DNA from 3 places in the Pseudomonas sp. F2 genome. Region 1 is predicted to be linked to each of the others. Evidence: predicted binding sites of a transcription regulator. Region 1 holds the regulator's gene; each other region holds the start of a gene.
The links. The regulator sigma-54, encoded in region 1, starts transcription at its own class of promoters, with help from an activator protein. The targets are predictions, from matches to a motif close to ANTGGCATNNANNTTGCTNT.

Region 1 (3,275 bases):
GACCGCCCCGAAATTCATCCTGCTCGACGAACCGTTCGCCGGTGTCGACCCGATCTCGGTCGGCGACATCAAGCAGATCATCCATCACCTCAAGGCCAAGGGCATCGGTGTGCTGATCACCGACCATAACGTGCGTGAGACGCTGGATATCTGCGAGACCGCCTACATCGTCAACGACGGTCAACTGATCGCTGAAGGCGATGCGGCAACCATCCTTGCCAACGACCTGGTGAAGGAAGTGTACCTGGGCCACGAGTTCCGCCTCTAAAGCGCGAGCGCATTCGGCCAGCCGTCCGGGTGCTGTAACGTTGAAGCGCTTTTTTTATACGCTTTATTGTTACAGCGCTCTAGGCAAACACGACAGTTTCAGGCATATAATTTGCTTAAGTTTGGCGCTTCGGCGCCCTGTAGTGGATGGCGCATGCGCGCCGGCGAATAAGGTGTTAAGCCCCTGCCATGAAACCATCGCTAGTCTTGAGAATGGGCCAGCAGCTGACGATGACACCGCAGCTGCAACAGGCCATCCGCCTGCTCCAATTGTCGACCCTGGACCTGCAACAGGAAATCCAGGAGGCCCTGGAATCCAATCCGATGCTCGAGCGCCAGGAAGAAGGCGACGACTTCGACAACTCCGATCCATTGGCCGACAACGCCGAACAAAAACCCAACACCGAGATTCAGGAACCCTCCTATCAGGAAACCGCCCCGACGGTGGACAACCTGGAGGAAGGCGAATGGAACGAGCGCATTCCTAACGAATTGCCCGTCGATACCGCCTGGGAAGACGTCTACCAGACCAGCGCCAGCAGCCTGCCCAGCAGCGATGACGACGAGTGGGATTTCACCACCCGCACCTCCGCCGGGGAAAGCCTGCAAAGCCATCTGCTGTGGCAACTGAACCTGGCGCCGATGTCCGACACCGACCGCCTGATCGCCGTGACCCTGATCGATTGCATCAACAACCAGGGTTATCTCGACGAAACGCTCGAAGAAATTCTCGACGCCTTTGATCCGGAGCTCGACATCGAGCTGGACGAGATCGAAGCCGTTCTGCACCGCATTCAGCAATTCGAACCCGCCGGCATCGGCGCGCGCAACCTCGGCGAATGCCTGTTGCTGCAACTGCGTCAACTCCCGGCCAAGACTCCTTGGCTGAACGAAGCCAAGCGTCTGGTCAGCGACTACATCGATCTGCTTGGCAGTCGCGACTACAGCCAGCTGATGCGACGCATGAAGCTCAAGGAAGACGAGCTGCGTCAGGTCATCGAACTGGTGCAGAGCCTCAATCCGCGCCCGGGTTCACAGATCGAATCCACCGAAGCCGAGTACGTGGTGCCTGACGTGATTGTGCGCAAGGACAACGAACGCTGGCTGGTCGAGCTGAATCAGGAGTCGGTGCCTCGTCTGCGGGTCAATGCGCAGTACGCCGGCTTCGTGCGACGCGCCGACACCAGCGCCGACAACACCTTCATGCGCAACCAGTTGCAAGAGGCGCGCTGGTTCATCAAGAGCCTGCAAAGCCGCAATGAAACCCTGATGAAGGTGGCCACCCAGATCGTCGAGCACCAACGTGGCTTCCTGGAATACGGCGACGAAGCCATGAAACCGTTGGTCCTGCATGACATCGCCGAGGCGGTCGGCATGCACGAATCGACGATTTCCCGGGTCACCACGCAGAAATTCATGCATACCCCTCGGGGCATTTATGAACTGAAATACTTTTTCTCCAGCCACGTCAGCACCTCTGAAGGCGGTGAATGCTCATCCACGGCGATCCGCGCGATCATCAAAAAACTGGTCGCGGCGGAAAATCAGAAAAAGCCATTGAGTGACAGCAAGATCGCTGGTTTACTGGAGGCACAAGGCATTCAGGTGGCTCGCCGCACCGTCGCCAAGTACCGTGAATCCCTCGGGATCGCGCCTTCGAGCGAACGCAAGCGGTTGATGTAAGCCACGTTACAGCGTTCCAGTGGCAGGCTATCCGGCCTGCCGCTTTATGCACTGGCAACGAAGGAGAAGCTGTATGCAAGTCAACATCAGTGGACACCAACTGGAAGTGACCGAACCTCTGCGCACCTACATCAACGAGAAACTCGAACGATTGGAGCGCCATTTCGACAAGATCACTAACGTGCAGGTCACGATGTGCGTCGAAAAGCTCAAGCAGAAAATCGAAGCCACCTTGCATATACCCGGCAGCGAAGTGGTCGCCAACGCAGAAGATACCGACATGTATGCTGCGATCGACTCACTGACCGACAAGCTGGATCGCCAACTCAAAAAGCATAAGGAAAAGACCCAGAGCCTCCTTCAGGGCGCAACCGGTCGTTAACACTCCCAACCCATGATCCGACTTGAAAGTATCCTGACCCCCGGCCGTTCCCTGGTGAACGTGCCGGGCGGCAGTAAAAAGAAAGCCCTCGAACAGATTGCCAACCTCATCCATAAAGAAGTGCCGGATCTGGCCATGCAGGATGTGTTCGATGCGCTGATCGCCCGTGAGAAACTCGGTTCCACCGGTTTCGGCAACGGCATCGCCATTCCCCACTGTCGCCTCAAAGGCTGCGAAGCGCCTATCAGCGCATTGATGCACCTTGATGCCCCCATTGATTTCGATGCCATCGACGGCGCTCCGGTTGACTTGCTGTTTGTCCTGCTGGTCCCGGAAGCGGCCACCGATGCTCACCTCGAATTACTGCGCCAGATCGCCAGCATGCTCGATCGCAAGGAAGTGCGCGAAAAACTGCGCAGCGCACCGAGTAATGAAGCCTTGTATCATGTCGTCCTGAGCGAGCAGAACGGTCATTAATCATGCGTTTGATCATCGTCAGCGGCCGCTCCGGCTCGGGTAAAAGTACTGCCCTGGATGTCCTTGAGGACAACGGCTACTACTGCATCGACAACCTGCCGGCCGGCTTGCTGCCGGAACTCGCCGAACGCGCCCTGATTCATACGGAGCTGGCCCAGCCGCTGGTGGCCGTGTCGATCGATGCACGCAATCTGCCGAGCCACCTGTCGCGTTTCCCCGAACTGCTTGAAGAAGTCCGCGCCCGCCACATCCAGTGCGATGTGCTGTATCTGGATGCTGACGAAGAAACCCTGCTCAAGCGCTTCTCGGAAACCCGCCGACGCCATCCGCTGAGCACTGCCAACCGCTCGCTGGCCGAAGCGATCAACGACGAAACTGCCCTGCTCGGCCCGATTGCCGACCTGGCCGACCTCAAGGTCAACACTACCAACCTGAATCTGTACCAGCTGCGTGACACCATCAAGTT
Region 2 (3,275 bases), 690 kb from region 1:
GATAGATCGAGCCGTTGTTGGCCGCCGCCGGCAGTGGCGTGCGCGGCAACACCGGAGCGTAGTAAGGGTCATTGGGCTTGGGCGTCGGTGCGACGCAGCCCGCGAGCGAGACGACCCCACCCAATGCCAGAACAGATACGAAGCGTTTCATGACCCTACCTCACGGTGTTGCTGGCGGCCTCAGGCCGCCCCATAGACTTGATTACAGATTCTGCGTTACGAACGAGAGCATCTGGTCGGCGGTGGAGATCACCTTGGAGTTCATCTCGTAGGCGCGCTGAGTGGTGATCATGTTGACCATCTCTTCAACGGTGCTGACGTTGGAACCTTCCAGGGTGTTCTGCAGGGTGGTACCGAAACCGTTCAGGCCCGGGGTGCCGATTTGCGGCGCGCCGGAAGCAGCGGTTTCCAGGAACAGGTTGTTACCCACCGCCTGCAGACCGGCCGGGTTGATGAAGTCGGCGGTTTGCAGGTTGCCGATCACCTGAGCGGCCGGGTTGCCTGGAACCGTGATTGACACGGTGCCGTCGGTGCCGACAGTGAAGCTCTGGGCGTTGTTCGGGATGACGATGGCCGGCTCCAGGGCGAAACCACTGGCGTTGACGATCTGGCCGTTGGAGTCGAGGTGGAAAGTACCGTCACGGGTGTAGGACGTGGTGCCGTCCGGCTGCAGGATCTGGAAGAAACCGCGACCGTCGATGGCCATGTCCAGCGGCTGCTCGGTGGTTTGCAGGCTGCCGGCGGTGAAGTTTTTCTGGGTGCCGACGATGCGCACACCGGTACCCAGTTGCAGACCCGACGGCAGTTCACTGTCCTGGGTCGACTGGGCGCCTGGCTGACGCTTGATCTGATACAGCAGGTCCTGGAACTCGGCACGGTCACGCTTGAAACCCGTGGTCGAGACGTTCGCCAGGTTGTTGGAAATGGTGGTCAGGTTGGTGTCCTGCGCGGACAGACCGGTTTTGGCAACCCATAGAGCCGGAAGCATTCGATTCTCCTCGTGCGCCTGTTTTACGGCGCGACGTTCTGATAATTAGCTGATCTGCAAGACCCGAGCCATGGCCTGGTCGTCGTCTTTGGCGGTGTTCATCATCTTGACGTGCAACTCGAACTGCTTGGCCAGAGCCAGCACCGAGGTCATTTCTTCCACGGCGTTGACGTTGCTCGACTCAAGGAAACCCGACACCAGCTTGACGTTGGCATCGGCCGGCGCCGGCTGGCCGTCCTTGGTGTAGATCGAGCCGTCGAGGCCTTTGTTGAGGTTCTTGATGTCCGGGTTGACCAGTTTGATCCGGTCGACTTCCGCCATGACGCGCGGGCCTTCGCCCATCGCACGAATACTGATGGTGCCGTCTTCACCGACTTCGACCTGCTGCTCCGGCGGCACGGCGATCGGACCGCCGTTGCCGAGTACCGGCATGCCATTGCCGGCGCGCAATACGCCGAGGGCGTCGATGTTGAGGCTGCCGGTGCGCACGTAGCTTTCGCCGCCGTTGGGGTTCTGCACGGCGATAAAACCGTTGCCGGTCACGGCGACGTCGAGGTCGCGGCCGGTCTGCACCAGCGAACCGGCGGTGAAATCAGTGGCGGGCCGTTCGCTCATGGCAAACGCACGCGCCGGAAAGCTGTCACCGAACACCGGCATCGAACGCGCCTGCTCCAGGTCGCGCTGAAAACCATTGGTGGAGATGTTCGCCAGGTTGTTGGCATGGGCCTTTTGCGCCAGTGCGTTCTGACTGGCGCCGGTCATTGCCACATAAAGGTACTTGTCCACACTCTTTCCTCTGCATGCCGGACGTTTGCCGCCCACCGCTGTACTGCTGAGCCATAAGCAATTTGCAGACCAACTTTTTTCTGGCGGCTTGCAGCCCGGTAAACAAAGGACTTGAGGGGGTTTGCGGGGAAATTTGAAATGTATCGAAGTCGAAAAACCGGCGGTGTTATGCCGCTTGGCGGCAATCCCGATTTTTGCAGATGGAAAAAGAACCTGTGGCGAGGGGATTTATCCCCGATGGGTGGCGAAGCCGCCCCGATACCGATTCACGCGATTCGCCTGATAGATCGCATTGGATGGTTTTGGGGCTGCTGCGCAGCCCATCGGGGATAAATCCCCTCACCACAAAAGCTCTTTTCACCACAGTGTTGCTGTTAACTCTCGGGGTCTTTACCGACCTCATACTCGCGCAGCTTATTAGCGATGGTGGTATGCGAAACCCCCAACCGCTTACCCAGTTGCCGACTGCTCGGGTGCTCGGAATACAGGCGCTCCAGCACCGCTTTTTCAAAACGCCCGACGATTTCGTCCAGCCCGCCTTCCAGCGAGAAATCGCCAAGCGGCTGACGCACGCCGTAGTCCGGCAAGCGAATATGCTCGGCCTTGACCGTGCCGCCGTCACACAGCGAAACCGCCTGAAACAGCACGTTCTCCAGCTGCCGCACGTTGCCCGGCCAGTGATAGTGACTGAGGCGCTCCATCGCCGCCGGCGCCAGTTTCGGCAGCGAGCAACCAATCTGCCGACTGGCCTGATCAAGGAAGTGTTCCACCAGCGGGGTCAAACCGTCGAGACACTCGCGCAGCGGCGGGATGTGCAGCGACAGCACGTTCAAGCGGTGATACAGATCCTGACGAAACTCGCCGCGCGCGCACAGCTCGGACAAGTCGACCTGAGTGGCGCAGATCACCCGCACATCCAGATACACCTCTTCATCACTGCCGACCCGGCGGAAACAGCCGTCCTGCAGAAAGCGCAGCAACTTCACCTGCAAGCGAGGGCTCATTTCACCGACGCCATCGAGAAACAGCGTACCGCCCGCCGTCAGCTCCAGCAGGCCGAGTTTGCCTTCGGCGCGCGCGCCTTCGAACGCGCCGGGGCCGTAGCCGAACAGTTCGGTCTCGGCCATCGACTCCGGCAGCCCCGCGCAGTTGAGCGCCATCAATGGCGACTGCCCACGCGGACTGGCGAGGTGACAGGCCCGCGCCAGCAATTCTTTGCCGGTGCCGGTTTCGCCTTCGATCAACAGCGGCGCATCCAGTGGCGCCATGCGCCGGGCCTCACGCACCACCGCCGCCATCACCTTCGAACTCTGGAAGATACTGTCGAAGCCACGCAGCTCCTGTTTGCGCACGTTATAGATGCGCTCGCCGACGCGGTCGGCGCGGTGCAGGGTCAGCACCGCACCGGCCATGGCTTCGCTGTCGTCGTGCTCCGATTGCAGCGGCGCGATGTCGGCGAGAAAGATGTCGCCCTTGACCTTGACGCGCATGCCGTTGATTC
Region 3 (3,275 bases), 990 kb from region 1:
CGGCGGGCTACGGCCCAGGGGCTCCTTCGAGGAGCCCTTTTTTATGCTTGCCCCGGACGATACAGATCCCTGTGGCGAGGGGATTCATCCCCGATGGGCTGCGAAGCGGCCCCGAATCCATCCACCCAAGTGCGCCAGGCGAACGGCGGACGCAAATTTTACGACTGCTGCGCAGCCGATCGGGGATAAATCCCCTCGCCACAGAACCCTCAGAAAACCTCAGCGCAGCGCGGCGATCGCGTCTACCGCTTCACGAATCAAGGCCGGACCCTTATAGATGAAGCCCGAGTAAATCTGCACCAGGCTCGCACCCGCCACGATCTTCTCGGCCGCATGCTTGCCCTCGGTGATGCCGCCAGCGGCAATGATCGGCAAGCGCCCCCCCAGCTCAGCCGCCAACACCTTCACGGTATGGGTGCTCTTGTCGCGCACCGGGGCGCCGGACAGACCGCCCGCTTCGTCACCGTGCTCCATGCCTTCGACGCCGACGCGACTCAGGGTGGTGTTGGTGGCGATCACCGCGTCCATCCCGGTTTCGATCAATGCCTGAGCCACTTGCGCGGTCTCTTCGTCGGTCATGTCCGGGGCGATCTTGATCGCCAGCGGTACATGTTTGCCGTGGCGCAGGGCCAGTTCGGCGCGGCGCGTGGCCAGGTCCGCCAGCAACTGCTTGAGCGAATCACCGAACTGCAGACTGCGCAGGCCCGGGGTGTTCGGCGAGCTGACGTTGACCGTGACATAGCTGGCGTGGGCATACACCTTGTCCAGGCAAATCAGGTAGTCATCCACGGCGCGCTCGACCGGGGTGTCGAAGTTCTTGCCGATGTTGATCCCCAGCACGCCCTTGTATTTGGCTGCAGCGACCCGCGCCAGCAGGTTATCCACACCGAGGTTGTTGAAGCCCATGCGATTGATGATCGCCTCGGCCTCCGGCAGGCGGAAGATCCGTGGTTTCGGGTTGCCCGGCTGCGGACGCGGGGTCACGGTGCCGATTTCGACAAAGCCGAAACCCAGTTGCGAGAAACCGTCGATGGCCGCGCCATTCTTGTCCAGACCGGCCGCCAGACCCACCGGATTCGGGAAGTCCAGGCCCATGACCGTCACCGGCAGGTTCGCCGGCTTCTTGCACAGCAAGCCGTTGAGGCCCAAACGCCCACCCGCGCCGATCAGATCCAGCGACAGATCGTGGGAGGTTTCCGCGGAAAGTTTGAACAACAGCTGACGGGCCAGGGTGTACATGGGCGGCGATGACTCGGGCGGCGAAAAGAGGCGGCGATTATAGCCGGGCATCGCCCCCCGGCGCGAGGCGCACAGGCAAATCAGCCTGGCTGGCATATGCCTTGCACTTTTAGGGTATCAGCCCACAGGCCAATGGCGGCGTGCGGGCACGGACAATGGCGTCGTTCGGAGGTTTTGCCTTAGCAAAGCCTGGGACGGCGTTTTTTTTGAGGGTGGCTTTATATGAGTGATTCATCCGTCGGGCCACTGGCCTGGGTCAATGGCAGTGATGCCCCGGAAAAAAGCGTGGTCAATCTCGGCTTCATGGCCTTGAGCGACTGCGCCTCGGTGATCGTGGCCGCCACACAAGGCTTCGCCCAGCCTTACGGCCTGACGATCAACCTCAAGCGTCAGGCGTCCTGGGCGACCTTGCGCGACAAACTGGTCAGCGGTGAACTGGATGTCGCCCACAGCCTGTACGGGCTGATTTACGCGGTGCATCTGGGTATCGGTGGCGTGGCGCCGAGCGACATGGCGGTGCTGATGGGGCTGAACCAGAACGGCCAGAGCCTCAACCTGTCCCACGGTTTACAGCAACTGGGCGTGACCAGTCCTGAAGCGCTGGATCGGCACGCGCACCAAACCCGCGCAAAACTGACCTTCGCCCAGACTTTCCCCACCGGTACCCACGCGATGTGGCTGTATTACTGGCTGGCGAGTCAGGGCATTCATCCGTTGCAGGACGTCGACAGCGTGGTGGTGCCGCCGCCGCAAATGGTCGCGCACCTGCAAGCCGGGCGCATCGATGGTTTCTGCGTCGGTGAGCCGTGGGCGGCGGCCGCCGTGCAACAGGATCTGGGGTTCACCCTGGCGACCAGCCAGAGCATCTGGCCCGATCATCCGGAGAAAGTCCTCGGCTGCACCCGCGCGTTCGTCGAGCAATACCCCAACAGCGCCCGGGCGCTGGTAATGGCGATTCTCGAGGCCAGCCGTTTCATTGAACAAAGCGCGGAAAACCGCCGCAGCACCGCGCAGTTGCTGAGCGCCCCGGAATATCTCGACGCCCCGCTGTCCTGCATCGAACCGCGTTTTCTCGGGGATTACGCCGACGGCCTCGGCAATCGCTGGCAGGACCCGCACGCCTTGCGTTTTCACGGCAACGGCGAGGTGAATTTGCCGTATCTGTCCGACGGCATGTGGTTCATGACCCAATTCCGTCGCTGGGGCCTGTTGCGCGAGGACCCTGATTACCTCGCGGTGGCCCGCCAGGTTCAGCAACTGGACATCTACCGCGAAGCCGCCACCGCCGTTGGTGTCGCCGCGTGGGGCAAGGAGATGCGCAGCAGCCAGTTGCTCGATGGCAAAGTCTGGGATGGCAGCGATCCGGCCGCTTACGCCCGCAGTTTCAAGCTGCACGCCCTGAGCGACGCCGCTCCTCTGCTCGCCCGCCGCTGACAGGAGACCGCCAATATGCTGCGCATTCTGCTGATCAACGACACCGCGAAAAAAGTCGGGCGCCTGAAAGCCGCGCTGACCGAGGCGGGTTTCGAGGTCATCGATGAGTCCGGCCTGACCATCGACCTGCCGGCCCGCGTCGAAACGGTGCGCCCGGACGTGATCCTGATCGATACCGAGTCACCGGGCCGCGATGTGATGGAGCAAGTGGTGCTGGTCAGCCGCGACCAGCCCCGGCCGATCGTGATGTTCACCGACGAACACGACCCGGGGGTGATGCGTCAGGCGATCAAGTCCGGGGTCAGCGCCTACATCGTCGAAGGCATCCACGCCCAGCGCCTGCAGCCGATTCTCGATGTGGCCATGGCCCGCTTCGAAAGCGATCAGGCCTTGCGCGCGCAACTGCTGGCCCGCGACCAGCAACTGGCCGAGCGCAAACGCATCGAGCTGGCCAAAGGGCTGCTGATGAAAATGAAGGACTGCAACGAAGAAGAGGCCTACACCCTGATGCGCCGCCAGGCCATGAGCCGTCAGCAGAAACTGATTCAGGTGGCGGAGCAGATCATTGCCATGAGTGAGTTGCTCGGCTGATTGAAGAGCAA

Region 2: the regulator sigma-54 is predicted to act here: its motif matches at 1,829-1,848, upstream of AC193Q_RS00435 (flagellar basal body rod protein FlgF).
Region 3: the regulator sigma-54 is predicted to act here: its motif matches at 1,328-1,347, upstream of AC193Q_RS01865 (CmpA/NrtA family ABC transporter substrate-binding protein).

The regions. Positions count from the first base shown of each region.
Region 1 covers NZ_CM169904.1:5,485,879-5,489,153, reverse strand. Annotated here, with positions in the region: gene lptB (LPS export ABC transporter ATP-binding protein) at 1-268, shown strand, start outside; gene AC193Q_RS24575 (RNA polymerase factor sigma-54) at 457-1,950, shown strand; gene hpf (ribosome hibernation-promoting factor, HPF/YfiA family) at 2,024-2,332, shown strand; gene ptsN (PTS IIA-like nitrogen regulatory protein PtsN) at 2,345-2,809, shown strand; gene rapZ (RNase adapter RapZ) at 2,812-3,275, shown strand, end outside.
Region 2 covers NZ_CM169904.1:99,378-102,652, reverse strand. Annotated here, with positions in the region: gene flgH (flagellar basal body L-ring protein FlgH) at 1-151, opposite strand, end outside; gene flgG (flagellar basal-body rod protein FlgG) at 203-988, opposite strand; gene AC193Q_RS00435 (flagellar basal body rod protein FlgF) at 1,034-1,774, opposite strand; gene AC193Q_RS00430 (sigma-54-dependent phenylalanine hydroxylase transcriptional regulator PhhR) at 2,149-3,275, opposite strand, start outside.
Region 3 covers NZ_CM169904.1:401,073-404,347, reverse strand. Annotated here, with positions in the region: gene AC193Q_RS01870 (quinone-dependent dihydroorotate dehydrogenase) at 220-1,239, opposite strand; gene AC193Q_RS01865 (CmpA/NrtA family ABC transporter substrate-binding protein) at 1,462-2,673, shown strand; gene AC193Q_RS01860 (ANTAR domain-containing response regulator) at 2,689-3,264, shown strand.